One region of the Exiguobacterium artemiae 7-3 genome, then DNA from elsewhere that is predicted to be linked to it. Evidence: predicted binding sites of a transcription regulator. Region 1 holds the regulator's gene; each other region holds the start of a gene.
The links. Region 1 encodes Rex, which represses fermentation and respiration genes when NADH is low (regulators of the CRP and FNR family bind a similar motif). Its sites were predicted from a motif close to TTGTGAAATATTTCACAA; they were not measured.
Positions count from the first base shown of each region.

Region 1 (7,405 bases):
ACATGTTTGGTGTCGCGCCTTTTTCAACTTCTGGACGCGCATATTCGTGTGCAATATGTACATTTTTGATGCCGCTTAATTTCTTCAACTCTTTGATTTCACCGTATTTGACTTCGCCGCTGAAACCGTTCAAGACAGTTGTGAAACTTTCTTTATACGAAACAGAAATATCTTTTTGGGCAATCGCTGCTTTGACTTCTTTTTGTTTATTGACGATTTGATTCTTAAGAATAATTTTTTCCGTGTTGCTTAACGTGCTGTAACGCTTATTTTGTGCTTGTGCATGTTCAATCGCTGCTTTTTGATCGAGCTCGACGACAATCCGTACTTTTTCGTTTTGACTGTATGACTTTTCTTGACCCGCTTTTTTCAGTGAGAGTGCTTGTGGCTTTTGTACATCCACTTTTTGTGATGACACGTGTCCCTCAGCATGAACTAGGCTGGAAGATGTCATGAGGGCAGCTGCCATCAGAGCAATCTTCTTTTTCTTCATTCTTTTTCCTCTTTTCCAAAAATGTAATGTGGAGCAAAAACGTATTAAACGAAAATTCTGTATTTTTAGTTTAATTAACTTTCGCTTAATATACAATTTAAATTTGGTGCTTTTTAAAAGTATTTGTTTGTTTATTACATCACAAAAGGTATAAATCCTTATATTTCCTTATCTATTTCTTACAGGTAAATAAAAAAGGACATAAAAAAACCTTGGTTTCCCAAGGTTTCGGCAGGTAAAGCGATATGGAGACTATCGGGCTCGAACCGACGACCTTTTGGCTGCCAGCCAAACGCTCTCCCAGCTGAGCTAAGCCCCCGTGTGTTTCTATTACGAGTATAACCACTTCTGTTCATTTTTTCAATATAAAATTAGACCGCTTACAAAAAAAAGCTTTTCCTGCCATCACGGCAAGAAAAAGCTTCTTCTTTTTACTTATTTAACTCACGCATCAGATCTGCCTGTCGTTCCAGTTCCGCCTGTTGCTCGAGAATCAGCACTTTTTTATACGTCCGTGCCGAGATGATGATACTGATTTCATACAGGACGAACAACGGAACAGAAATCATCAAATGCGATGTGATGTCGGGCGGTGAGATCAACGCCGCGATCACGAACAGCGCAAAATACGCATACTTCCGATTCTTCCGCATGAAGAACGGCGTCACGAGTCCGAGCCGTGTCAAAAACATCGTCACGACCGGTAACTGAAACAACAGACCAAACGGAATCGTCAACCGGATCAGGAAACTGAAATAGTTCTCGACCCCGATGACCTGTTCAATCCCAAGCTCTTGTCCGAGTTCCGTTGATACTTCCAGTAAAAACGGCAACAGCCAAAAATAAGAAAACGAAACGCCCGCGAGGAATAAGAAAAACGTCACGGGAATGTACGTCAACGTCGCTTTTTGTTCTTGGTCGTGCAGACCGGGACGGATGAACGCCCAAAGCTGGTACATCCAAAACGGGGACGCCAAGACGATTGCGATGATGAACGCAAGATTCAGATATAACATCAGCGGATCAACGACGTTAAACGCATTTAAACCGATTCCGAGTTCCTTTAAGTCGGCCTGTAAGAAACGGACGAGCGGCCGGACGAGCGGAAAGGCTGCGATAAACATGACTACCACGATGATGAGCGACCAGATGATCCGCTTACGCAGTTCATCTAAGTGCGATGTCACACTCTGTTCTTGATCGATCGCCATGATTCACTCACTTCTCTTTCATTTCGTCCTTTTTGTCCTTATCATCTTCCATGATGCCATGTGTCGCACTCTTGAACTCTTTTAACGTTTGACCGGCCGCGCGGCCGAGTTCCGGTAATTTCTTCGGTCCGAAGATGATGAGGGCGACGACACCGATCAAGGCGATGCTTGCCGGTCCAATACCAAGTGTTAACGGGATTAAGTTTTCCATTATGATTTCACTCCTTCAGCTGATTGCGAATAATGCTTCATGAAATAGACGAGCGACTGCAGCTCGATTGACAGATCGATGTGATGCACCCGGACATGGGCCGGTACATTCAACCGGGCCGGTGTAAAGTTCAGAATGCCGGTCACACCGTACTCAACTAACTCATCCGCCACTGACTGGGCGAACTGGGACGGTACCGTCAAGATGGCGACATCGACATGGTTCGCTTTGATTTGTTCTTTCATATCCGACACATGATAAATCGGAACGTCCTGCGTCGTCGTTCCGACCTTGTCTTCATCGGCGTCAAACGCGATGACGATACGAGTACTATTATTCTTTAAAAAGTTATAATTTGCAAACGCTGTTCCGAGATGTCCGACCCCGATTAAGGCGACATTCGTGACCTCGTCTTGGTTGAGTGTCTTTCGGAAAAATGTTAACAAATGTTGAACATTATAACCGTACCCTTTTTTCCCTAACGCCCCAAAGTAGGAAAAGTCACGACGGATCGTCGCGGAGTCGACTTTGACCGCTTCGCTGAGCTCTGCTGACGAGACGCGCAGCTTGCCGGAGTTATAGAGACTCTGGATAAAACGATAATATAACGGCAGTCGTTTCGCCGTTGCTTGTGGTATTTTTGTGTCTGGCCCATTCATACTGCAGTTCCCCCTTCGGCCACGTTCTGACGTGGCACCCAAATCAATGCAAAGAATTCTACTCCCCTTGATTGTAAACCACTTCACATAGAGTAACAAATATTATATTCGGCAGGATTTTTCGTGATAGACTAAAGGGTGGAAGGATGGATGGATATGATTCTCTTACAAGTAAACCAACTCTCAAAATCATTCGGCGTAGAGCCGATTTTAGACAATATTAAACTCGAAGTACAGGAACGGGACCGGATCGCCCTCGTCGGACGAAACGGTGCCGGAAAATCGACACTTTTAAAAATCATCGCCGGGGAGCTGTCACATGACTCGGGGGAGATCATGAAAAGCAAGGAAGTCCGGATTGGTTATCTCGCGCAGGACAGCGGACTCGAGTCGAACGAATCGATTTGGAACGAGATGCTGACCGTCTTTGAGCATCTGCAGGATCAGGAACGGGCGCTTCGCCGGATGGAAATCGAAATGGGCATGGAGCACATATTAAATGATCCGACTGCCTATGACCGTCTCCTGAAAACGTATGATCAAGCGCAACACGACTTCTCGGAAGCCGGCGGCTATCAGTTCGAAGCCAACATCCGCTCTGTCTTACACGGGATGCGTTTTTATCCGGACGATTATTCCCGCCGGATTCAGACGCTTTCTGGTGGACAGCGGACCCGGCTTGCCCTGGCGAAGATGTTGCTCCAGGCACCGGAACTGTTGATTCTCGATGAGCCGACCAACCACCTCGACATCGATACGTTGTCTTGGCTCGAAAGCTACTTATCCGGTTACCGTGGTGCCGTCTTGATCGTTTCCCACGACCGCTACTTCCTCGATCAAGTCGTCAACGTCGTCTATGAATTGTCCCGGAACGTGTCGCGGAAATTCACCGGCAACTATACGAAGTATCTCGAACAAAAAGCGGCACTGTACGAACAGGAAATGAAACAGTTCGAACAGCAACAGGAAGACATCGCGAAGATGCAGGACTTCATCCAGCGTAACATCGCCCGTGCGACGACGACGAAACGGGCGCAAAGTGTCCGCAAGCGTCTCGAAAAAGTCGACCGAATCGACCGTCCGGACGGTGACGAACGCAGTACGGTTCTGTCATTCCCGATTGAAAAGCAGAGCGGCAATGATGTCCTGCAGGTCAATCAACTCGCTGTCGGCTACGAAGAAGCCGTCTCGAAAAACATTACGTTCCGGCTGCAACGTGCGGAATCACTGGCGCTCGTCGGACCAAACGGAATAGGCAAGTCGACGTTACTGAAAGTGCTTGTCGGCCGTCTCAAACCGCTGTTCGGTGACTATCGTTTCGGTACCGGTGTCTCAATCGGCTACTACGATCAGGAGCAGGCGGAACTGAATGACCGCAACCGTGTCATCGATGAGATTTGGAACGAATGGCCGTTGATGCGCGAACAGGAAGTCCGGTCCGTTCTCGGGCAGTTCCTATTCAGCGGCGATGATGTCTTCAAGCTCGTCCATGAATTATCGGGCGGTGAACGCGGACGTCTGGCGCTCGCGAAGCTGAAGTTACGGAAAACGAATCTGCTTGTGCTGGATGAGCCGACGAACCACCTGGATCTTGATTCGAAAATGGTCCTCGAAAACGCACTCGTCGATTACGAAGGCACCTTGCTGTTCGTCTCCCACGACCGTTACTTCATCGACCGGGTTGCGACCCGCGTCATCGAGATGAGTACAGACGGTGTGACCGATTACCTCGGTGACTACTCGTATTATATGGAGAAAAAAGCCGAGAAGGAAGAAATCGCCCGTCTCGAAGCGGAAGAAGCGAAAGCAATCAAAGTCGCGTCGACAAAGACGATTGACAAGGAAGCCCAAAAAGAAGCACGTAAAAAGAAACAGCAACTCGAGCAGCTCGAACAAGAAATTGAACGGTTAGAAAACCGGTCGGTTGAAATCGAACAGTTGTTGTGCGAACCGGAAGTCTTTAATGATATTCCGAAAGCGACCGCCCTTTCGGCAGAGCGCGATCAGATTGATGTCGACTTGCTCGATTTGATGGAACAGTGGGAGTCGTTCCACTGATGCGCTCGAAAAGTTATCTGATCAATCTGATCCAAGGATTATTGTCCGGCGTCCTCTACTTCGTCCCGATGTATGCGGACTATGTCTCGGCTTTCATTCGTCCGGATGCGTTTAATGCCGTTTATCCATTGTTCATCTTAATTTCCTGTATGATTGGTCTTGTCATCCAAACGTGGAGCGGACTGTTCATCAGTTTATTGTCCGGTCTGATCTGCACGTTGTTGACGATTCAGTCGTTCGTCGAACTGAATGATCCGATGATCATCATGTATTACGGCGCTGTCTCACCACTGGTCGCCTTTTTGATCAGTTGTGTCGGAATCTGGGCGCTTGCCGTCCTGTTTTATCTGCTGGACGGTTTCCAGTACAGTAAACGCCATAACATGGAGTAAGCAACAAAAATAGACGAGGAAAGCGGATATCGAATCTGCTTTCCTCGTCTATTTGTATGGCGTTGTCTTATTTCGTAGGGCGGGCAATCGTGAAGATTTCACCAATCTTGGCATAATCATTTCCGGCGAGACGGGCAATTGCTTTTAAACCGTCCGCATCAATCCGGAACGACTCCTCGAGTTCATCTGCGACATGGTATCGAATGACTTCGCCGATCAATAAATCAGCTGCCTCCAGCTCAACGTGTTGTGTCAGCTTCAGTTCAAAGCGAACCTTCGCTTCCGCAACTGCCGGGACGTCAATCAAATCACTGTCGATCAGTGTCAGATTCGTCCGCTCCAGTTCACTTTCACCGTAAGCGAGCGGGGCTGCCGTTTCGTTGACCGCTTCGACGATCTCTTCACTGACGATATGGATGACATATTCTTGATTCAATAAGATGTTTTTAGCGGTGTCTTTTTCGCCCTGATCCGTCTTTTGAACGGCAATCAACAGTTGCGGCGGATGGCTCGAAGCGACGGTGAAGAACGAAAACGGGGCGGCATTGACCGTTCCGTCCGCTCCTTTCGTCGTGACAAAGGCAATCGGTCTCGGGATGATACTCCCGATCAACAATTTATAATTTTCTTTTGGACTGAGTGACTGTGCATCAAACTTCATCTTTTTACCCGCTTTCTCTGATCACCCGAGCATGGCTGCGAGTGAATAGTCTCCGGCACCAATCAAGGCGACGCCAAGGGCGATGACGATCAGTGCCATGTTGTATTCGTACCCGTTCTGTGTCACCCAGTAACCATTTTGTCCGTGCACCTTGATGATCGCAACAAGCATCGACCCGATAATCAGTGCTGCCGCGAACCATAAGAACAATCCACCGGCAAATAGTAAACCACCAATCAGTTCTGCCAGTCCTGCTGCAAGCGCAAGTGTTTTACCCGGTTTCATCCCGATCGACTCGAACCAGCCGCCTGTTCCTGCAATCCCGTGTCCACCGAACCAGCCAAACAATTTTTGTGTCCCATGTGCTGCAAATGTTAATCCAATCACCAATCGAATAAGAAATAATCCTAAATCCATCATCTTGATCAAAACTCCTTTTACTTAATGTTTTTTAATTACTTTTCGTAACCTAAATACGACTATAAACTAACACTTACTAAAAGTAAATAGATTTGTTTTTGTTTATTTTATTACTTTAAGTAAAATAATTCGTAATTTTGCATCAGAGTGGGTATACTAAGACTATAGAAAGGATGAGTGCTGATGGAAGAGACATTGATTCCGACTGCCCTTTGTCCGAAAGTCGAACATGCCTTTGAAATTTTGGGCAAGAAGTGGACGGGCTTGATTTTACGTCATCTTATGACGAAGACCTGTCGTTTCAACGAAATTCAAGATGCGATTCCGGAGTTATCTGGTCGTATGTTAACGGAGCGCATGAAGGAACTTGAGGCGGAAGGTATTGTCATCCGGACCGTCATTCCGGAACGTCCGATTAAAATTCAATACAGTTTGACTGACAAAGGTCGTCAGCTTGAACCTGTCATTCGTTCAATCGAAGAATGGGCCGAGCTCCAAGACTGACATAAAAAGTCTCTCCACTCCGGAGAGGCTTTTTATTTTCGTTTGTATTGAGAACGATTATCATTTAAACTAAAGGTGTTCATGATTTGGAGAAAGGATGATTCAGATGAACATCATGATTGGTTTTGTCAGCATGTCCGGCAATACAGAAGATATCGTGCACCTTTTGCGGGCGGAACTCGAACGTAAGGGCTGTACGGTTCATATACAAGAGCTTGATCAGTTATATCCATCTGACTTCTCTCAGTATGATGCCGTGCTACTCGGCTCGTACACATGGGGAGACGGCGATTTACCGTATGAAGCGGAAGATTTTGTTGTGGATCTTGCTGATAGTGACTTGAAAGGTTTGGCAGCTGCCGCCTTTGGTTCGGGGGATCGTGATTATCCGAAATACTGCGCCGCTGTCGATTTGCTCGAACAGACGTTACAATCAGCCGGTGCGACCGTCATCGCTCCTGGTCTGAAGATTGAGTTTGACCCGGATACACCGGAGAAACAAGCCGCCTGTCACACGTTCGCTGAAGAATTTTTCGAACGGGCACAACGATTACATGCTTAAACGAAAGACCTCGGCTGTCGTCAGCCAAGGTCTTTTTTTGCTTTCCAGCGTTTTTGAATGTACCACGGGACAATCGTCAATACGAGAAAGACGAGGATGGCACCGATGATGAGTTGTGGATCTTTTGAGACGATACTGCTGCCTAAAAAGTTATAAGCAAACGTACCGGGAATGATTCCAAGCAACGTTGCGAGGAAAAAGGATAACAAGCGGACTTTCGACAGCCCGGCGGCA
Region 1 covers NZ_KK211190.1:266,617-274,021, reverse strand. Annotated here, with positions in the region: gene P402_RS0102460 (S8 family serine peptidase) at 1-493, opposite strand, end outside; tRNA gene P402_RS0102455 (tRNA-Ala) at 740-812, opposite strand; gene tatC (twin-arginine translocase subunit TatC) at 925-1,704, opposite strand; gene P402_RS0102445 (twin-arginine translocase TatA/TatE family subunit) at 1,712-1,915, opposite strand; gene P402_RS0102440 (redox-sensing transcriptional repressor Rex) at 1,915-2,574, opposite strand; gene P402_RS0102435 (ABC-F family ATP-binding cassette domain-containing protein) at 2,731-4,632, shown strand; gene P402_RS16690 (hypothetical protein) at 4,632-5,024, shown strand; gene P402_RS0102425 (flavin reductase family protein) at 5,092-5,685, opposite strand; gene P402_RS0102420 (DoxX family protein) at 5,707-6,105, opposite strand; gene P402_RS0102415 (winged helix-turn-helix transcriptional regulator) at 6,289-6,609, shown strand; gene P402_RS0102410 (flavodoxin) at 6,716-7,171, shown strand; gene P402_RS0102405 (TVP38/TMEM64 family protein) at 7,192-7,405, opposite strand, start outside.

Region 2 (7,405 bases), 1.5 Mb from region 1:
TTTCCGGTAAACGTAAAGACCGATCAACAGACCAACGAGCATTCCGAGTGCCGGAATCGCCATTGCCTGAATGACGGAAGCACCAGCCGTGTCCATTCCGTTTTTCGAAATGTTCGGCAAAAGGATCTGGTTCAAGTAGATATCCCCGAAGCCGACCGGCAGGAACATGTACGGTGTGACAAGACCAAACGTCATGACGATGGCAATCAGGCGGCGGTCAATCTTCATCTCATTAAACAGACCAAGGAGCGGTGGAATGATGATCGGGATGAACGCGATGTGAATCGGTAAAACGTTTTGTGAGCTGATCGCGAGTAACAAGATTGCAAAGACGATAAAGCCTTTTAACTTCTTGACTGACGCTGCGTCAGCGGATCCTTTCGAACGTTTGATCAAGGCGTGTGCCAAGGCATCCGGAAGACCGGTTTTTGACAAGGCGACAGCAAACGCACCAAGTAAGGCATAACTGAGGGCGATTTCGGCCCCGGCGCCAAGTCCTTCAGCGAACGTCGCGATCGTCTTGTTGATGCCGAGACCGCCGATCAGTCCGCCGGCGACGGCACTGAGAACCATCGCGAGGACGATATGGACCCGGAAGATGGCTAAAAGAAATAATAGAGCAACGGCAATAATGACTGCATTAAACATGAACTAAAACCACACTTTCTTTTGGTATCACTGTACTATACTAAAGTATCATACAGACCGTTCTTTTGACTGTCAAGAAAAAAACAAAAAAAGGTATGACCGACGTCAGATTGAGGCCGGTCATACCTTTCTTCTTCATTAAAACGTGATTCAGCAATCGACTTGATCGAGTTTTCCCGTTCCCGGATCGATGACGAGTCCGTGGACTTCCGTACCCGGCGGCAACAGCGGATGGTTTTTAATCAATCCAACCGAGTGGCTGACATTTTCTTCGACGGATGTGAAGCCGCGCAACCATTGCTTCAAGTCGACGCCGGAAGCATCGAGTGTGTGCAACACCTGTTCATTGATTCCACGGTCCTGCATTTCGGCAATCATCTTCGCCGGATCGATTGTGCTCATGCCGCAGTCATGATGTCCGATGACAATGACTTCTTCCGCTCCGAGGGCATAAAGGGCGACGAGAATCGACCGCATGACGGATCCGAATGGATGGGACAGGACAGCCCCGGCATTTTTGATGATTTTCGCATCACCGTTTTTCAGACCAAGTGCGTGGGGAAGGAGCTCCGTCAAACGTGCATCCATACAGGTCAGAATCACAACCTTCTTATCCGGGAACTTATCCGAGATGAATGGTTCGTATTGTTTCTCTTCGACGAACTGTTGATTAAACGCAAGCATTTGATTAACGACTGACATGAAACTTCCTCCTTTAAGACAAATGAATGATGGAACTATTTCTAGCGTACACGATGAACGATTGGTCAGACAAGCAGATTCATCGATTGCTGTGACAGTTATCACAGGAGCGGGACAAAAAAGCGAATCCTTGCGTCAGAACAGGTTGTTTCTTTGAAAACGCTCTCATCCATGTGAAATAGTTCACAGGATAGCCATGCACAAATGTAACAAAAGGCGGTATGATTGATTTGTGAAGGAAAGCACAAACTATTTAAAATCAGCTTGGCATTCCTAACATGCAGTAGGGAAATGCAGACTCAGATTCGTTCCAAAATAGGGAGGAAACCTAACATGGCTGTCAAAGAAAAAATCAAACAAGATGTCTCACCTGTCGAACAAGCAATCAATCAAATCGTCGCCAAAGGTCAAACGGCACTTCAAGAATTACTGACATTTGATCAAACGAAAATCGATGCGATCGTCCGGGACATGGCACTTGCCGGTCTTGAACGTCACGTCGAACTGGCACGTCTCGCAGTTGAAGAAACAGGTCGTGGTGTCTTTGAAGATAAAATGATCAAAAACATGTTCGCAACAGAATACATCTACAATAGTCTTCGTGATGAAAAAACGGTCGGAATTTTAGAAGAGGATGTTCAAAACGGCATCACCTACATCGCAGAACCGGTCGGCGTCGTGTGTGGCGTCACACCGGTGACGAATCCGACATCAACAACGATGTTCAAAGCATTAATCGCGATCAAAACGCGTAACCCGATTGTGTTCGCGTTCCATCCGTCAGCGCAACAATGTTCACTCGAAGCAGCCAAAACATTACGTGACGCTGCCGTCAAAGCCGGTGCACCAAAAGATTGTATCCAGTGGGTCGAACAACCGTCACTTGAAGCAACAAAAGTCTTGATGAATCACACTGATATCGCAATGGTCCTCGCGACAGGTGGAGCCGGCATGGTCAAATCCGCTTACTCAACCGGTAAACCAGCACTTGGTGTCGGACCGGGTAATGTACCGTGTTACATCGAAAAATCAGCTAAAATCAAACGCGCCGTCAGTGATTTGGTTCTCTCCAAAACATTTGATAACGGAATGATTTGTGCGTCCGAGCAAGCGGTCATCGTCGATCAAGAGATCTATGCCGAAGTGCGGGCAGAAATGGAAGCACTCGGTTGCTACTTCTGTACGCCGGACGAGAAAAAACGTCTCGAAGCGCTCGTTATCAAAACCGATACATGTGCCGTCAATGCGGACATCGTCGGGAAACCAGCGACATGGATCGCAGCAAAAGCCGGCATCGATGTTCCGAGCAACACGGTCATGCTTGTCGCAGAACTCGAAAAAGTCGGTGCAGAAGAACCGTTGTCACACGAAAAATTAAGCCCGGTCCTCGGTGCTTACAGTGTCGCCTCAACGAATGATGCCTTCCACGTCGCCGAACGGATGCTTGAAATCGGTGGACTTGGTCACACGGCGGTCATTCATACGACGAATGATGAGTTGATGACAGCGTTTGGTCTCCGGATGAAGGCGTGTCGGATTCTCGTCAACAGCCCATCGGCACACGGTGGAATCGGCGATCTCTACAATGAATTGACACCATCGCTGACACTCGGCTGCGGATCATACGGGAAAAACTCGGTCTCTGAAAACGTAACGGCGAAACATCTACTCAATGTCAAGAAGGTGGCGAGACGACGCGTGAACATGCAGTGGTTCAAAGTACCGGAAAAGATTTTCTTTGAAAAAAACTCCGTTCAATACTTGAAATCAATTCAAAATGTCTCCCGGGCATTGATCGTCACCGATCAATCGATGGTCGAGTTCGGCTATGCCGACAAAGTCATCCGTAACTTGCCGGCAGGCGTCAGCTACCGGATCTTTGACCAAGTCGAACCGGATCCATCCGTGACGACTGTTCAGATCGGTGCGCAAGCGATGCACGATTTCAAACCGGACTTGATCATCGCCCTCGGTGGGGGATCTGCAATGGATGCTGCGAAAGGCATGTGGTTATTCTATGAGCAACCAAACGAAACATTCTCGAATCTGCGCCAAAAATTCATGGATATCCGCAAACGGGCCTATAAGTTCCCGGAACTCGGCAACAAAGCGAAGTTCGTCGCCATTCCGACAACTTCCGGTACGGGTTCAGAAGTCACACCGTTCACCGTCATCACCGATAAAGAGAAAAACGTCAAGTATCCGATTGCTGACTATGCGTTGACACCAGACGTTGCGATCGTTGATCCGGAGTTCGTCATGACGGTGCCTGCCTCAATCACGGCGGATACTGGGATGGACGTCTTGACACACGCGACGGAAGCCTTTGTCTCTGTGCTTGCGAACGACTACACGGATGGACTGGCGTTAAAAGCAATCAAGATGATCTTTGAGTACTTGCCACGTGCATATGATAACGGTTCAGACGCCGAAGCACGCGAAAAAGTCCACAATGCTTCAACGATGGCCGGAATGGCGTTTGCGAATGCCTTCCTCGGCATCAACCACTCAATCGCGCACAAAATCGGTGGGGAGTTCCACACACCACACGGTCGGACGAATGCGATCCTGATGCCGCACGTCATTCGTTACAATGCATCAAAACCAACAAAACTTGCAGCTTTCCCGAAATACGAGTCGTTCATTGCAGATGAACGCTATGCGGAAATCGCCCGTTACCTCGGTCTGCCGGCAACAACGACGGAACAAGGGGTTGAATCGTTTATCCAAGCTGTCAGTGAACTCGGACAACGCCTCAACATCAAGATGTCGTTCAAAGCCCAAGGCATAAAAAAAGCCGATTTTGAAGCGAAACTCGACAAGATGGCCGTCGATGCGTTTGAGGATCAATGTACGACAGCGAATCCAAAAATGCCGCTCGTGACGGAACTCCGTCAAATCATGGAATCTGCTTACGAAGGTATCTAAATAGAGAGAAAAACATCATGGCAATTCAAAAGAGCCTTGCTTCCGGTTAACGGAGGCAAGGCTTTCGTGTGTTCATAATCGTGAAGTCGCGTTCACTCATTTGTTAATCACAATCGATAATTGATAGTTCACATGCTCATTTAATTCCGTTAAAAACGAATCCAGTTCCTTGTTAGATGGAAAGCGACATTCGAGCAGGTAACAACTGTCCCCGCTGATTTTATAATTATTCAGAACATACAACGGATGTTTCTTGAGAAACGAGAGATACGGTTGATGGTGGGTATCTTTCGTATAAATACTGATCATCGCATGGATCGTATACCCCATCTTTAAGGGGTTGAGAAGAATCGTATATCCTTCGATTATACCCTGTTCCTCTAATTTCAAGACCCGGGCAGATGTTGCGGGTCCACTTAAGTGAATTTTTTGACCCAATTCTTTCATCGTGATCCGGCTGTTTTGTGACAGCTCGTCGATGATTTGTAAGTCCGTTTGATCGAACACGATTTCCAATCCCTTCATAAGTAAAGTAAAACAGCAAAAAGACCTTCAGTAAGCCCTGTATCGGGATGACATTCAAATTATATACTAGGCTCCTAACAACGAAAAGGAGTGGAACACATGAACATTCAACATATCCGTAATGCAACGTTAAAACTGGACTATGCCGGTAAAACATTTTTGATTGACCCGTTTTTAGCAAATAAGGGAGCCTATCCGGCATTTCCGAATTCGGCACGACAAGATCAAAAAAATCCGTTGGTCGACTTACCGGCTTCGCTCGACTCCATTATTGATGCAGATGCGGTCATTGTCACGCATTTACATCTCGATCACTGGGATGATGTGGCGAAAGAGTCGTTATCAAAAGATATCCCGTTGTTTACTCAGAATGAACAAGATGCTCAAGAAATAAAAAACAGCGGATTCCAAAACGTCGAAGTCTTAGAAGAAAATACCGTTTTTGAAGGAATTCAATTGATTAAAACAAAAGGGGAACATGGCAGAGGCCCCATTTTAGAAATCGCCGGTTCGGTGTGTGGGGTCGTCTTTAAGCATGAGGATGAAAAAACAGTTTATATTGCCGGAGATACGGTCTGGTATAAAGAAGTGGAGAAAGTGATCGAGCAGCATCAACCGGAAGTCATCGTCGTCAACGCGGGCGATAACCAGTTTGATGAAGGGGGATCGCTCGTCATGGGAGCAGAAGACGTCTTAGCTGTCCACGAGGCCGCACCAACCGCAAAAATTCTTTCTGTGCATATGGAAGCTGTGAACCATTGGGCATTGTCTCGAACAGATTTAAGAACGTTTGCTGACGAACATCACTTTTCTGCTCAATTGATCGTGCCGGAAGATGGCGAACGTTTTGTGTTTTAAGTATAAGTCGCGTTCCCGGAGGCGATGCACTTGAAACTTCATTGATCTCATACGTATCAAACAAGGTTTTTGCTTTAGCGTATCGATTCATTTCAATCAGCGTCATGAGGTAAGTGTGATCCATCGACATATAGATATATAAGTTTAACTCCTTCTTAAATCGTACGAGAGGTGTTCTCGGGATGATCTTGCCACCACTCTCGGATCACCGGGCAAAGGACTTCGTAATCTTCGAGCGCTTTTAACGTCTCGAGCACCTGTTGAACGGCAACTTGTTGCTCCTGTTCAGTTACGGTCTCAAGGCGAAGGGCTTTGGACAGACTATAGGCAAGCCATCCGAGTTTACTCGCGTATCCAGCGGACAGAGCTGGCTCAAGAGGATAGTCAAGTCGACCGCCTGCCGCATGATACCCTTTGACGAATGCCTCGAAATGGTCTCGTCGCACATGATTTTGCTCATCGAGCGACCAATAAAGGATCGTTTCTAAAAAATCGTGCATCGGATGAATCGGACCGGCCGATTCCCAGTCGATGAGAATCGGTGCACCGGACTTCCATAACACGTTTTTGGCATCCAAATCGCGGTGACTGAGAACCGATGTTCCTCGCAATTGTTTTAGGGCAGAAGACGCCTCGTTGTCCCAACGTTTGATTCGTTTTAAGTCCGTCCAATAAGGTTCTAGCAGTGTGTGGCCTTGCTGGCGGATTTTTTCTGCGAATGTGTCCCATGGAACCGGAGACTCAGGTGATGCAGCGGTTTGTTGAATCGGCAGCGAGGACAGGTCCGCAGTATGAATCTGCGCCAACTGTTTACCGATCAGTTCAGTGTGGTTTGGTGTGACTTGGTGAATCGGCAACGTCAACCTGTCCACCCATGGGAAGACGAGATAATATTGTGTACCGATTTGGTGTAAGGCGGATCCATTGATCGTGAGGGCGGGCAAGGCAGAGACTTCGCCAGCTAAAGCCGTGACAATCCGTTCCGAATCGATGAAGTTTTGCCGTGCAGTCGGACGAGAGAGGATGATCGGATTCAGTAACTTTATTGCATACGTTCCGGTCGTCGTTTGAAGAAGAAACATCTTGTGCAACAGACCACCGGACAGAGGATCCGGATCCGTCAGTAACTCCCCGAGCTTGAATCGTCTGCTGATAGTCTTAAATAGTGTTGAAGCGTTTTCTGTTGTCGTCACGTCGTTCCTCCTTATGAAATCGAAATTCCTCTTCCATACAGATTTGGTTATAATTAGAGTATATCGTACGGAAATGACCAGAAGTCATTGAAATTAGGCGACTGGCGTTTCTGAACGGCATAGAACAGGAATAATCAAACAAAGGAAAAGGAGGGATTGACGATGGAACAACGACAAGAGCGGCGCAACAGGCGTTTCTCAATTATGGATCTTATATTCGGGATCGGGTTTGGTCTGATCTTCTTTGCCGTCTTATTTGGTCTGATGACAGTCGTGACCGGACAAATCGAGTCCTCAAGCGATTATCAGTCACTCGTGAAGCAAATGCAGGATGCGGGTGTCACCTGGGGCAGTAATGACGTGACGGTCACACTGATGTTGCTGTTCATCGGTGGCCTCGACGTGACGATGCCGTCTGCCGTCCGGGAAGCAATCATCAACCAAGTACTCGGAGCCAGTTCGGCCGGAGATGTCCTGTCGATCTTTGGGATTGATTTGAATCAAGTCTTGTCACCGCTGACGTTCGACGTGACATATGGTTCCCTTTTGCT
Region 2 covers NZ_KK211190.1:1,789,676-1,797,080, reverse strand. Annotated here, with positions in the region: gene P402_RS0110380 (Na+/H+ antiporter family protein) at 1-648, opposite strand, end outside; gene P402_RS0110375 (beta-class carbonic anhydrase) at 799-1,350, opposite strand; gene adhE (bifunctional acetaldehyde-CoA/alcohol dehydrogenase) at 1,684-4,278, shown strand; gene P402_RS0110365 (Lrp/AsnC family transcriptional regulator) at 4,375-4,785, opposite strand; gene P402_RS0110360 (MBL fold metallo-hydrolase) at 4,903-5,661, shown strand; gene P402_RS16475 (phosphotransferase) at 5,817-6,854, opposite strand; gene P402_RS0110350 (hypothetical protein) at 7,017-7,405, shown strand, end outside.
Region 2: a site for Rex is predicted at 1,522-1,539, ahead of adhE (bifunctional acetaldehyde-CoA/alcohol dehydrogenase). Genes of this name have one in related genera too.

Region 3 (7,405 bases), 770 kb from region 1:
GGCTTAACCGGGAACCGGACGATTGGATATCGGGCAGACATCGACGGATTACCGATCGAAGAAGCAACGGGGTTGCCGTTTGGTTCTGAGCATCCCGGCTTCATGCACGCCTGTGGTCATGATGTTCACGCATCGATCGCCTTAGGTCTGTTACGCCGGATTGTCGAATTGCCTGTCATGGATGATGTCGTCTTCCTGTTCCAACCGGCTGAAGAAGGACCGGGTGGGGCAGAACCGATGATTAAAAGCCCGCTGTTTGAAAAGTATCGTCCGAGCGAGATGTATGGTCTGCATGTCGCGCCGGAATATCCGGTCGGGACGATTGCAAGCCGGCCAGGTGTCTTGTTTGCGAGTGCCCGGGAAGTTCATATCACGATTTATGGACAGAGCGGTCATGCGGCCTTTCCGCATTTGACGATTGATACGGTTGTTGCCCAGGCGGCATTGATCATGCAGCTTCAGACGATTGTCAGTCGTTCAATCAATCCAATGAACTGCAGTGTCATTACAATCGGAAAAGTGGAAGCGGGAATCCGGGAGAATGTCATTGCCGGTCGGGCGCTACTCGACGGAACGATGCGGGCGCTTAACGGAACAGACATGGAAAAATTAGAGCAACGTGTGCGGGATATCGTACGCGGCATCGAAGCTTCATTCGGTGTAAAAATCGATTTGCAGTTCGGGAATCGGTATTATGAAGTCGTTAACGATCAACGAGTCGTCGATAAATTTTCGTCTTTCGTCAAAATGAATGCGAATTATATTGAGTGCGATGCTGCAATGACAGGCGAAGATTTTGGCTTCATGTTAAAAGAAATTCCTGGCATGATGTTTTGGCTTGGTGTGAATAATGCAACGTCTGGATTACACCAACCGACCTTGAATCCAGATGAAGATGCCATTCCCTTCGTCATTAATTTACTCGATCATTATTTCCGCGAATACGTCTAAACAAAAGACGTGACAATCGGCCCTTTATTCATGAAAAAATGGATAAAGGGCTTTCATTTTATAGAAGAGAACAGTTTTCGAACGTTTTGTGAAATAAATCACGAGTATATGTGAACAATTTGTTACATCAAACATTTAAAACAGACACAAATGATTATGTTCTCTATGATACGGATATAAACAATATATAGAAGTACGTCTAGAAAGAGGGGGCTATACACATGTTCAATGATCCAGTCATGCTCAGTCGATTATTGACAGGGCTCACATTAGCATTCCACATCATCTTTGCGACGATTGGGGTAGGGGTTCCATTGATGGTACTCGCAGCTGAGTACATCGGAATTAAACGAAAAGATTCAGACTATATTCTTCTAGCTCGACGCTGGACGCGTGGTTATATCGTAACCGTAGCGGTAGGTGTCGTAACAGGAACAGCGATTGGGTTACAATTGTCGCTTTTATGGCCATCATTGATGCAAGTAGCTGGTCAAACAATCGCATTACCGTTATTTATGGAAACTTTCGCCTTTTTCTTTGAAGCGATTTTCCTCGGAATTTACCTGTACACATGGGATCGATTTAAAAATCCATGGTTGCATTGGTTGATCGGGATTCCAGTCGTCATTGGAGCGACATTATCTGCCTTCTTCATCACGACGGTCAACTCTTTCATGAACTCACCAGAAGGATTTAAAATCGTCAACGGGACACTCACGCAAATCGAACCGTTGAAAGCGATGTTTAATACGGCGACACCAACAAAAGCAACGCACGTCATCGTATCCGCTTACTTGACGGTTGCCTTCATCTTGGCAGCGATTGCGGCCTTCCATCTGTTACGGAAGAAAACTTTGTCGGCAGCAGAAACGGCATATCATAAAAAAGCCCTTCGCTTAACTGTCATGGCCGGATTAATCTTTGCTTTCTCAACAGCTTTAGTTGGAGACTTCTCCGGGAAATACCTGGCGAAATACCAACCGGAAAAATTAGCAGCAGCAGAATGGCATTTTGAAACGACAAGTGAAGCCGAGTTGATTTTCGGTGGAATCTTGGATGAACAGGCGGACGGCAGTTATGAAATCAAAGGTGCCGTCAAGATTCCGTATGCTTTATCCATTCTCGCAGGGGGAGCACCGGATACAGAAGTCATCGGGTTAAATGAATTCGCCAAAGAGGACCAAGCACCACTGTTTGTCCACTATTTCTTCGATATCATGGTATCGATCGGTATGTACCTGGCTGCGATTTCAGCCTTGTTCATCTTGGCATTCCGACTCAAAAAGTTGAATCCGTACAATAAGTGGTTACTGCGCGGTATTTTCATCGGTGGACCGCTCGCCATCGTTTCGATCGAAGCGGGGTGGATGTATGCGGAAATCGGACGTCAACCGTGGACGCTCTATGGTATTATGAGAACGGCTGATGCGGCTACCACTTCGACCGCTGTCGGACCGATGTTGATTTTGTTCAGTTTACTTTATCTGTTGCTCGGAACGATTTGTACAGTCGTCTTGCTCCGGATGTTTAAAAATAACCCTGTCGGCAAAGAACTCGCAGATGATCATCATACACGTGGTGAAGCGATGTTTGCGGACGACAATAAATAAGGAGGGAACGAGTTGGACATTCAAACACTTGGAATAACCGTACTTTGGACGTTCCTTTATGGATATCTCATCGTTGCCTCAATTGACTTCGGTGCCGGTTTTTACGCGTTTTATTCAAAATATACGAAACGGGATCATCTGACGAACCGTTTGATTCTCCGTTATCTTTCGCCGGTCTGGGAAGTGACGAACGTCTTCTTCGTCTTCTTCTTCGTCGGACTCGTCGGATTCTTTCCGGATACGGCTTATTATTACGGGACAGCTTTACTTGTTCCAGCCTCAATCGTCTTAGTATTAATTGCGATTCGCGGTAGCTTTTACGCATTTGCCAACTACGGCTCAAATGACAGCATGTTCTATACTTTCTTATATGGAGCAACAGGACTATTGATTCCGGCAGCAATGTCCACGACATTGACAATCAGTCAAGGTGGATTCATTCGTAAAACGAATGAGACAGTCGAATTCCTTGGGACGAAGCTGTTCACAAACTTCTATTCTTGGACGGTCGTCGCGCTTGCAATCGTATCCGTCCTCTATATCAGTGCGATGTTCCTGTTGTTCTATGCGGATAAAGCAAAGGACGAGAATGCAACACCATTGATTCGTAAATGGGCATTGTTCTGGAGTATTCCAACGATTGTTGTCTGTGCGTTAGTCTTCTTTGGTCTAAAAAATCAGGCGGCGTGGCATTATGAAAACATCTTAAACGGCAATTGGTGGTGGTTCGCAGCAAGTTTCCTCTTCTTCTGCGTCGCGGTCACACTTGTTTACCTGAAGAAAAACTACGGTATCGCCTTTATCGCTGTTATGGCTCAGTATGGCGTTGCCTGGTTCGGATACGGATATACACACCTTCCTTACATTCTTTATCCGTACATCGACATCAATAAAGCGGTCGTTAACGAAACGATGGCAACGGCACTTGTTGTCGTCTTTATCTTCGGATTGATGTTATTGATTCCTGCATTGTATTTGATCTTACGGTTGTTCCTGTTTGATAATGATTATGTCAGTGGGAAAAAAGCAAAATAAGTGAAATGTATATTTCTTAACAAATCCGGGGCTGACTCGAAAGTCAGTCCCTTTTTTTGAGCGGATTTGTCGTTCATTTCAAGGATTAAAAACTGAAAACCGCATTATAAAAGCGTTCATAGTAATTTAGAAGTGAATCGGGTACACTACTACTGAAGCAGAATTGTGAAGGAGAGTTGAACATGAATGGAGAGTTCGCAGTAATTGGTTTAGGTCGGTTCGGAGGTTCGATTGTCCGGGAACTATCAAAAAATGGATATGACGTTTTAGCGATTGATTCGGATGAAGAACGTGTCAACGAATATATGGGGATTGCGACGCATTCTGTCATTGCGGATACGACGGATGAGAACGTCTTAAAGAGCCTTGGGATTCGCAATTTTGACCATGTCATCGTTGCGATTGGTGAAAACATTCAAGCGTCGATTTTGACGACTTTAATTTTAAAAGAACTTGGTGTCCAATCGATTACCGTGAAGGCGACGAATGATTATCATGAAAAGGTATTACGAAAGATTGGGGCCGACTTCATCGTTCACCCTGAACGGGATATGGGGGTCCGGATTGCGAATGGGTTGATGAGTTCGAATATTTTAGATTATCTCGATTTGTCACAAGAATTCTCGATCGTCGAAATCAAAGTCAGTGATCGGATGGCAAATCAAACATTGATCGACCTGGACTTACGTAGTAAGTACGGTGCAAACGTCGTCGCGATCAAGCGGGGCGAAACCGTCATGATTTCATTACAAGCAGATGAATTGATTGAAAAAGGGGATTATCTTGTCGTCATTGGCGAAAATGATGACTTGGATCGTTTGGAACGCGCCATCCATAAAGTGAAAAATTAATATCTAAAAAGGCTGAGGAGTCATTCCCTCGGCCTTTTGGGTACTAAATGAGTTGGAATTCTTTCAGACCGTGTTCGATGCCGTCTTCTAGAATGTGTTTGGTGACGAAATCAGCGGCTGCTTTTGTTTCAGCAAGACCATTTCCCATCGCGATACCGGTTCCGACATAACGTAACATTTCTAAATCATTCAACGCGTCTCCGAATGCAAACGTATCTTCGCGCCGGATATTCGTCAGCTTCAGGAATTGTTTGATGCCATCCGCTTTTGATGAACCGACATTGATGACATCCATCGCATTCGGATGCCAGCGGATGAAGTCGAAGGCTTGGTAATTTTGAGTGTACTCGGCTTCTTCTTCAGCGGTACAATAGACAAGCGTTTGGAAGACGTCATGTGTCGTAAACGCCTGATCATTAAAGACCGGCAATGGAATATCCAGTTCACCAAGTGATTCTTGGACTAACTGATCTGATGGCTTGGTTGAAAAGCCTTGTGTTTCACCTAAATAGACAAGTGTATGACCATTTTTATGTGCTCGAGCGGTCAAATGCTTGAGATCTGCAATCGGTTGCGGACGTCTGTAAATGACTTCGTTTTGATGAACGACGATTTGACCATTGTAACCAATGATCGTATCGATGTTGAGCAGTTCGCGCACACCGGATAACATCGCCGGACCACGCCCGGTCGCGATGGCTACATAAACACCATTCGCTTGTAATTGTTTAATTGCCTGTTTGGTCGACTCGGGAACAAAATGACCATCGTGAAGTAAGGTTCCATCGATATCGAAAAAGACGACTTTCTGATTTGCCATGGTTTCACCTTCTCTTTTTAATTGGCTGTTCAGCCGGATACATGTGGAATTATAGCATAGCGTTAACGTTTACGCCGACCTTGGATTAGGAATAGGATGAAAAAATAGTAGGATATCGTGTATACTAATCTAAGGACAAAAAACAATGGACTGATAAGGAGTTGCTAAACATGATTTTTAAAGTATTTTATCAACCGCTTCGTTCGGAAGCCCCGGTACGGGAACGGACAGAAGTGATGTATGTTGAGGGAGAGAACATTCGTGAAGTGCGAACAGCGATTGATCACCTCATCAAAGAGATCAATGTCGAATTCATCCGTGAGTTAAGCGGCGAATTCCTGGAATATGAAAAACTAAGCCCGGATTATAAGGTTGAAACGTTCGCATGAAGTTCGTTAAAAACCATCAAGCAGCCGTTTTCGCACTCGGTGGCTTAGGAGAAATCGGGAAGAACACGTACGTCGTTCAATTTCAAGATGAGATCATCGTCATCGACGCCGGTGTCATGTTCCCGGAAGATGAATTACTTGGGATTGATTACGTCATTCCGGATTACACGTATTTGATCAAAAACAAAGACAAGGTAAAAGGTGTCTTCATCACCCACGGTCACGAAGACCACATCGGGGGACTGCCATTTTTACTCAAACAAGTCAACTTACCAATCTATGCTGGGAAAATTGCACTTGGTCTCATTAAAGTAAAACTCGAAGAACACGGTTTATTACGGACGGCCGAGTTACATGAGATTGACGAGGATTCGATCATCAAATTCCGTAAGACGAGCATTTCGTTTTTCCGGACGACACACTCGATTCCAAACTCGTTTGGCGTCGTCGTCAAGACACCGCAAGGCAACATCGTCCATACCGGCGATTTTAAATTCGATTTCACACCAGTCGGAGAACCTGCTGATTTAACGAAAATGGCGGAACTCGGCAAGGAAGGTGTTCTCTGTCTGCTGTCTGACTCGACGAATGCCGAGATTGAAGGATTTACGATGAGTGAACGTGTCGTCGGAGATACGATTTCTAACATCTTCCGCAAAGCAGAAGGTCGGATTATCTTTGCGACATTCGCCTCGAACATCTATCGACTGCAACAAGTCGTCAATGCATCGGTCGAAGCAGGGCGTAAAATCGTTGTCTTCGGACGAAGCATGGATAAGGTCATGATGATTGGACAGGAGCTTGATTTTATCAAAGCACCAAAAGGGACAATCATCGAACCGAACGAGATGAAACGATACAAATCGAACGAACTGACAATTCTTTGTACGGGTTCACAAGGAGAGCCTATGGCAGCCCTTAGCCGGATCGCCAACGGGACACACCGTCAGATTTCAATCATTCCGGATGATTTAGTCATCTTCTCGTCTTCTCCGATTCCAGGAAACGTTGTTTCCGTTGGAAAAACAATCAATCAATTGTACAAAGCTGGTGCAGATGTCATGTATGGCAAGTTAAATGACATCCATACATCAGGTCACGGTAGTCAACAAGAACAATTGCTGATGCTCCGTCTCTTGCAACCGAAATACTTCATGCCGATTCACGGAGAGTACCGGATGTTGAAAAAACACATGTCGCTTGCAATGGACGCCGGTGTACCAGAAGAAAACTGTTTCGTCATGGATAACGGTGAAGTCTTGGCACTTGATGCCAATGCAGCCGCCATTACCGGTAAAATCCAAGCGAATGCCGTCTATGTAGATGGAAAAGGAATTGGAGATATTGGGAATATCGTCCTGCGTGACCGACGGATTCTTTCGGAAGAAGGTCTCGTCGTCGTCGTCGTGACACTTGATTCTAAAACCAATCGTCTTGTTTCAGGGCCGGATATCATTTCACGCGGATTCGTCTACATGCGTGAATCAGGTAACTTGATCAAGGATGCGGAACGCTTGTTGAAGCGTTCACTTGAGCAATCTTTGGCAAATCGAAACACCAAATGGACGGATATCAAGCAAGTCATCAATGATACATTGACACCGTACTTGACTGAAAAAACTCAACGTCACCCAATGATCATGCCGATCATCATGGAAGTATAAATAAAAAGGGCATTTCCGTATATTGGAAATGCCCTTTTTGTTGTTTCTTATTAAAGTGATGAACCATAGTCCTTGAACGGCTCTT
Region 3 covers NZ_KK211190.1:1,040,026-1,047,430, forward strand. Annotated here, with positions in the region: gene P402_RS0106170 (N-acetyldiaminopimelate deacetylase) at 1-951, shown strand, start outside; gene P402_RS0106175 (cytochrome ubiquinol oxidase subunit I) at 1,173-2,561, shown strand; gene P402_RS0106180 (cytochrome d ubiquinol oxidase subunit II) at 2,574-3,596, shown strand; gene P402_RS0106185 (potassium channel family protein) at 3,779-4,447, shown strand; gene P402_RS0106190 (Cof-type HAD-IIB family hydrolase) at 4,491-5,267, opposite strand; gene P402_RS0106195 (DNA-dependent RNA polymerase subunit epsilon) at 5,438-5,656, shown strand; gene rnjA (ribonuclease J1) at 5,653-7,320, shown strand; gene def (peptide deformylase) at 7,371-7,405, opposite strand, start outside.
Region 3: a site for Rex is predicted at 1,038-1,055, ahead of P402_RS0106175 (cytochrome ubiquinol oxidase subunit I). Genes of this name have one in related genera too.

Region 4 (7,405 bases), 2.6 Mb from region 1:
TGTTTTGTCTTTAATTGATCAAGTTTATAAACGGGAGCATCGATTCGTGCGGAAGCAAAGGATAAGCCGACGCCATCACCGAAGTCGAGATCAAACGATGGATTGCTGATTCCTTGTGTCCGTAAATACCAGCGCCAATCACTGTTTGCCAAAAACGTTTTTCCCCAGTTTAAAAAAGAGTTAGCTGAATCGATTGCGTCGAAAGGTTTCCAGAAGTATTGTTCCGGTACCTGACTCAGTAACACATCGTTTTCTTCCGTCATCTCGATGATGTCGTCTTTCTTTAACCACGATAAGCCGTCTTGATGGGCTTGGGTCGCATACAAAATGGATTGGGGACCAAGTTTATAATCATCCAAAGTCGAGAAAGTGACTGACCGTTCGAGACCGTATGGGGTCAGAATCAACTGTGGAACAGTCCGACTGTCAAGTGGCTCGATTAAATCGAATAACGTAAACAGCCCCACTTGTTTTGTCGCGAGCAGATCGTGTTGGGTGGCGAGAATCTTTTTATTGAAGGCTTGCCGCTCCTGCATGCCCGTATATTCCGTCCGGTACGCAAACTGTTGCAGACCAAACGCCTGTGCAATTTGCCCGGCTTGATCGGAGCGGCCGGTATCGAGTAAATATTGCATGAACGTCATCATGTAGCGGACCGTCTGGGTGGTACCTTCGTGATGAAAAACCGTGTTTGCCTGCGAACCGTAGACTTGGACGTCCCCGGTCGCTTTGGTTTCGCCGTCCGGAAGCGGATTTTTATTCCAGGTCGGTGTCGCGACCCCCGTACTCGGTTGTGTCATTTCATCCGCAATCGGAAACTGGAGCCATTTCCCGTCAATCAGTTCTTGAACGGCGGTATATTCTTTCGGCATCTTCACCGGATGATAAAAACCTTCCATGTAAACGGCGCGATACGGCCAGAAAAACAACCCGAGGGCGATGACTGTCGTTCCAATCGCAAGCAGGCGGTAAACCGGAAGCGGCAACGTTTTGGAAGGGCGGTTAAACACGGTCGCGAGGCTTGAAGCGAGCAACAAACTATAGCTCACCATCAGCAATCCGACTAACTTGTTGGGGTCACGAAACATGGCACCAATCAGCGGTGTCTTCGTGACGAATAAGACAAAGAGGTCGGCGACCTGCTCGTGAGTCCCTGTCGCAAACACAATCAACGGGATGCTCAGTCCGGTGAAGAATAACAGGATCGGCTGACGATAGGAGACGAACGCACCAAGCGAAATCAACAACAGAATGACACCGCCGCCTAACCAGAAACTAAGCGGTAACGTCGTCAGATCGAACATCGGCCACCAGTAGCTCGTTATATAAAACACATTTGTCCACGAAGAATGACGGCTGAATAACATCAACGTATCGGAGACATTGATGTTATGTTGCGAAGCTTGTGATCCGGTCAAGATGGAACCGACATACATGAAAAACCAGTACGAATTAAACAAAAGGAAAACAAGAGAAAAGGCAATCGTGGAGCGGACATAAAAACCGATCAACGGTTTAATGATCTTTTCCTTGCGGTGTGTCCAGAAGGTCTTCGCAAAAATCAGGGCGACCATGATCCCCATGTAGATCAAGGAGAAGAAAAAGTAATGGATGCCGGCCGCCATGAAAGCAAAGACGACGGACAGTCCGGTAATGTCGATCCATGTCCGTCGAGATAGCCGTTCGGATAATGAAAAGTTCGGATTCAGCTGTTCACGGAATTTGGGATCAAATATATTAAAAAACAACAACAAGGCGAGTGGAAAGACGGAGTAGCCACATAAGAGATAAATGTGCTGAATCCGCGTGATGACCCATGGATTCAAGGCATAAAACAAAGCGGCGAGACCAAAGGCGACGAGTGATAAAAAAGAAAAGTGAGGTGAGACGTAGACCGAATGCAACCGTTTCGTCAAAGCAAACATCGAAACAGCGGAGACGATCAACAAGCCAAAAATAAACGACTTGATCAAGATCGGACCGGACGCACCAAACAGTAGACTGAGCAGGTAAAAAGGAAAGATGTAAATCAGACGGGCGACGTTCAACAAGGTCGTCGTACTCCAGCGGTTGTTCCAGGCGCCAAAAATTTCCTCGAGATACCGGTTGGACGAGAGACCAAATGACATATCACTGAAGACGACCATTCCCGGTTTCAGCAGGGGGGCGCCGTACAGAACAATCAAAATGAGAACGCCGGTTAACACGAGAGCATCTTTGCGATAGGTTCGACCAAATCTGCGGGCAGCATCGAGTAGTGATTGTAGTGAGGTCTGCATCAAGGAACTCCTCTCTCAAAAAAGGTCAATTCTCTTACTATTCGGGATGTACTGGGATGATTCCTAGAACAGCTTCACTTAATTTTAACAAAAATGACAGCAGGCTCCTCCGTCTGAAGGAGGAGCCTGCCTGGTTTAAATTACCTTTCGATGTGATTGGTCAATTCATCAACCAATTGTTCCAAGGAACTTGTCATCTGACCGAGTGACTGGGTCATCGTTTCAAATTCGTGTTGGACAGTCGTTTGTTGTTCGAGTGAGACGGCAGTCGATTCAATGCCATGCCGGACTTCGAGTGAAGCGGTTCGGGTCGTTTCCATTCGTTGTTCAATGTCGAGCATCTGAACACCAACTCCGTGACGGGCTGTTTGAATCGAGTTGATACTTTGTTCAACTTCTTGAACGAGTTGCGTGATATCAGAAAAAGTCTGACGGACACGGCTCGTCATTTCTTGATTTTCAGCCAGTGTTTTCGTATAACCGGCGGCAGTCGTTTTGATTTGATCGGTATCGGCAATCAGGGCCTGCAAGACTTCCGTTACTTCGTTTGCATAGCTACGGGACTGAACAGCGAGATGCCCGACTTCCGTTGCGACGACGGCAAATCCCCGTCCGGCATCCCCGGCACGTGCCGCTTCGATGGCAGCATTTAATGCCAATAGATTGGTCTGACCGGCAATGGCTTCCAGGCTGGCGAGGATTTTTTGAATCTTATCCGACCGGCTGGCCATTGCCGTGACAGAAGTATGCAGACCATTCGTCGATTCAACCATCTCTTCGACGCGGCGGTCCATCAGATTCATCTCCTCGTTTCCGGTCAACGCGCGTTTCGTCATATGTTCCGTCGTCGTGACGGTCTGTGCCATTTTCGATTGGATCGAGGCGATGGACGTGTTAACCTGGTGCAACTGATCTGTTCCTTGTTGCATCGATTGGTGTTGGCCGTCGGCAGAATGGACGATTGGTGCGATCGCCGTCGCGATTTGGTTCGTTGCTTCGACGGACTGGACAGCCGCTTGCTGTAAGTGTTTCGTATTCGTTTTTAAACTGCCGACCAGAGATTCAATCTGCTGACTGACATTCGTAATCAGCGTCGTTGCGTCCGCTTCACGGCGTGATGCCGCTTGACGCTCTTTATTTTGAACGGCAATTTGAATGATAAGCGCAGCACTGGTTAAAATCAGGAAAACGGCATGAATCATCAGAATGCTGAACGGATAACCGGTCGTACCGCAAATCAGCGCCGGTGCAAAAAAGAAGCCTGCAAAATGTTGAACGGCAAACAGAACGGTACTGACAAGAATCAAATCAATCCGACGGAAGTAGGCAATCAATGCCAAGACCATAAAAATCGAGAAATGGTATTCGACGAGTCCGTTTCCGCCAGCGACGATTGACATGCTGGAAAATGTCAATGTCAGCGTCAACAGAAGCGGAACGGTCGCACTTCGTGATTGCATCCGGTACAGGACAGCAGCAGCAAGCAAACAAATGACCGGTAACAAAGCAATCCAAATCAGAGCGGTCGGTGGGGCAGCACTGACGTTTCCACGAATGATTTGATATCCGTCAGCAAAATCTGTGAAGCGGTGTAAACCATGAACAATCAGTGACAAGATGACGACAAAGAAACTGATCCAAAGCATAAGCTGATTTTGACGTTTCATAAAATAAAATTCCCCCATTTTCTATTAAAAAGTGAAACAAATCACGAGTAAACATGTTAAACGTATACCACTATCGGTCGGGAAAATAAGATTGTTTAGCTTCAAGATACTTAAAATAAAATTAAATTTTAAAATAGGAAATCACGGCTAAACAGACACGATCTAGGGTATAGAAATGCATTGAGACTTGTAGGAGGAACTGTGTATGAAATGGAAGGGTAGGGAAAGAAGTTCGAACGTCGAGGATCGCCGGGGGATGGGCGGTAAAGGAGTCGCCGGGATTGGTGGCGGACTCGGAATCATCATTTTAATCGTCGTCACGTTGATGGGTGGCAATCCGGCGGATATCCTCGGGGGGCTGTCCGATTCGCAAGGTGACAGTCAAGGCGAGTACCAGGAAACTGCCAAAGAAAAAGAAGCGGCTGATTTTGTATCCGTTGTGTTGGCGGATACGGAAAAAGTATGGACGAAGGAATTTAAACAGGACGGTATGACCTATAAAGAACCGACGCTCGTTTTATATACCGATCAGGTCAGTTCAGCGTGTGGGCAAGCCGGAAAGTCGGTCGGACCGTTTTATTGTCCGGGTGATCAGAAATTATACATCGATCTTAGTTTTTATGATGAGTTACAAAATAAATACGGGGCACCGGGAGACTTCGCAATGGCGTATGTCATTGCCCATGAAGTCGGGCACCATGTCCAAACGTTGCTTGGGAAATCAGACGAAATCATGCCGCTCCGCCAAAAGATGAGCGAAGAGAAGTTCAATAAGTATCTTGTCCGTTTTGAATTGCAGGCGGATTATTATGCCGGTGTCTGGGCACATCACGCACAAGGGCAAAATCTGCTTGAAGAAGGCGATCTCGACGAAGCACTTGGTGCGGCGAATGCCGTCGGAGATGATACATTGCAGAAAAAAGGGCAAGGCTATGTCGTACCGGAAAGCTTTACACACGGTACGTCGGCGCAAAGAGAACGTTGGTTCCAAAAAGGATTTGATAATGGAACGATTGAAGGTGGCGACACCTTCAAGGCGAAAAATTTATAAAGCAGCATTAAAAGGTCTCACTTCGCATGAAGTGAGACCTTTTGTCTTTCATCTGTGATTAAGAATTGTATTGATTGAACATCGCAGTATCATCGGGGACGTTGGCGAGATAGACGATTTTTCCGTCCGCATCCAGTCGGGCGATATCCGTTCCGTCTTGCGTGAAGACCGATCCGTCGGCACGCTTACCACAAACGGCCCATCGTGTTTCAAGCGTATCGCCTGTTTCTGAAGGCAGCCATCCTGCATACATGTGCTTAATATCCTGATTAGCGGTGAACACCATCCGGACAAACTGTTTCCAGGCTTCGATTCCATGCTGTTCCTGTCCGTTTAAGACGAACGTGATATCGTCCGAGAACAGGGAAACAAGATCGGTGAAGGCTTGTTCATCGGTCCGGGAAGCGTCAAATAAATCAAAATAACGGTCAAGTGTAGTAGTGTTCATCATAATAATCTCCTTTTAGTTGCGAATCATTTTTTCTTCGATTAAGCTTTGCAGTTTTGTCAGATGGTCGGGCGGACAGTTCAAATAAATTTCACGGCGGATCGAATCGATCGTCTCGCGTTTAAGCGTCGACTGCCAGGATTGTTCCGCTTCCGCCATCAGGTCGGATAACAGGCAGATGTTTTGGTTTTGGATGCCCATCAAGTCTTCGAAGACACCGCTTGAAGCATATAATGACTGTTTGCCCTCGATGGCTTCATAAATATCAAACACACGAATTGTTTCCGGTGACGCTTTCAGACGGAAGCCGCCTTTGGCACCGGGAACAGAAATCAGCAGATCCGCACTCACGAGCTTCCGAAGCAGTTTTTGAAAATAGGTCGGGGAAGCGCCGAGTTGCTGACTGATGAATTCTCCAGGCAACACACCCTTCTCCGGTAAAAACGTCAATAAGAGCATCGCGTACACCGATTGTTCGACGCCTGTTTTCATTTGCATGAAACATTCTCCTTTCTATATAACGTGGATAACTATTATCTACAATACATCCGGATAGATGAATTGTCCAACAAAAGGTCCCTCACAAAACCGTCACACCTTTTCGACAGCATACCCGTGGCATCAACAGAATGGATTCGGTATACTGAATGTACGATATGTGAAAATATTCACTAAAAGTCGTTCACACTTAGTGAAAGGACGTTTTCTTATGAATCCACTCAAAGGAATCATCACGATTCCGCGTACGATTTTTATACAACTGATGCTTGCAGCCGTCCTGATGGGCGTCGCCGTCATCGGTCAATCCTATCTGATTGTCATCATTGTCGACCGGATTTTCCTGCAAGGGGATCCGTTCGCGGCAGTCATTCCATTGCTTGGTGTCCTGTTGGGGATGCTTGTCCTGCGCGTCGGCGTCACGTACTGGAACGGACGTCTCGGGACGAATCTTGCGGCACGGGTCAAACAAGACTTACGCCAGGCACTTGTCGCGAAATATACGAAAAACTCTGTTGAATCGATGCTCGAAGGACAATCCGGAAAAAAGGTCAGTGTCCTGCTCGATTCCGTCGATGAGATGGACAGCTATTATAGCCAGTACCTGCCGAAAGTTATCCAGACGTCGATCGTTCCGCTGATGGTGCTGATTGCCGCCTTCAGCTATGACTGGGTGACGGGACTGGTCATGATGATTACGGCGCCGTTCATTCCGCTGTTTTACATCGTCATCGGGATCATGACGCAAAAGCGGGCCGATACGCAGCTCGAGAAGATGAATGCCTTCTCCGGAACGTTCCTCGATACGTTACAGGGACTGACGACGTTGAAGTTATTTGGTCGGGCGAAAGCCCAGCAGGACGTCATCGAACGGAGCAGTCTCGACTTTCGGGACGCTACGCTGACTGTCTTAAAACTGGCCTTCCTGTCATCGCTGATGCTCGAATTCATCTCGATGCTCAGCATGGGGATGATTGCGCTTGAAGTCAGTTTACGGTTGATTTTGTTCCAAAGCATCACCTTCGTGCCGGCCTTTCTGATGTTGGTTCTGGCACCGGAATACTATTTAGCTTTAAAAGAGATGGGCGCTGCCTTCCATACGGGGCGCGGTAGTGTCGCCGCCGCAAAACAGATTGCGGCTGAACTGACGGAAGATGACCGGAGTGTCGTCTTCGGACAAACTGAATTATCAGCAGGCCATCCGCCGCGGATTGAGCTGAAAGATGTCGCCTTTACGTACCGCGATGCCCGGTTTGCGATGACTGAACTGAATCTTGTCATCGAACCGTATCAGAAGGTTGCCTTGATTGGCCGCAGCGGTGCCGGAAAATCGACCGTTCTTCAATTACTGGCAGGTCTTGCCGATCCGCAGGACGGACAGCTGTTGTTGGACGGTCAAGATCGTCAGACAATTACGGAAGCAAGCTGGTTCCGTCAACTGAGTTATATCTCCCAGCATCCG
Region 4 covers NZ_KK211190.1:2,869,233-2,876,637, reverse strand. Annotated here, with positions in the region: gene P402_RS16650 (hypothetical protein) at 1-2,279, opposite strand, end outside; gene P402_RS0115795 (methyl-accepting chemotaxis protein) at 2,420-3,946, opposite strand; gene ypfJ (KPN_02809 family neutral zinc metallopeptidase) at 4,152-4,997, shown strand; gene P402_RS0115785 (nuclear transport factor 2 family protein) at 5,056-5,445, opposite strand; gene P402_RS0115780 (RrF2 family transcriptional regulator) at 5,461-5,943, opposite strand; gene cydD (thiol reductant ABC exporter subunit CydD) at 6,155-7,405, shown strand, end outside.
Region 4: a site for Rex is predicted at 6,102-6,119, ahead of cydD (thiol reductant ABC exporter subunit CydD). Genes of this name have one in related genera too.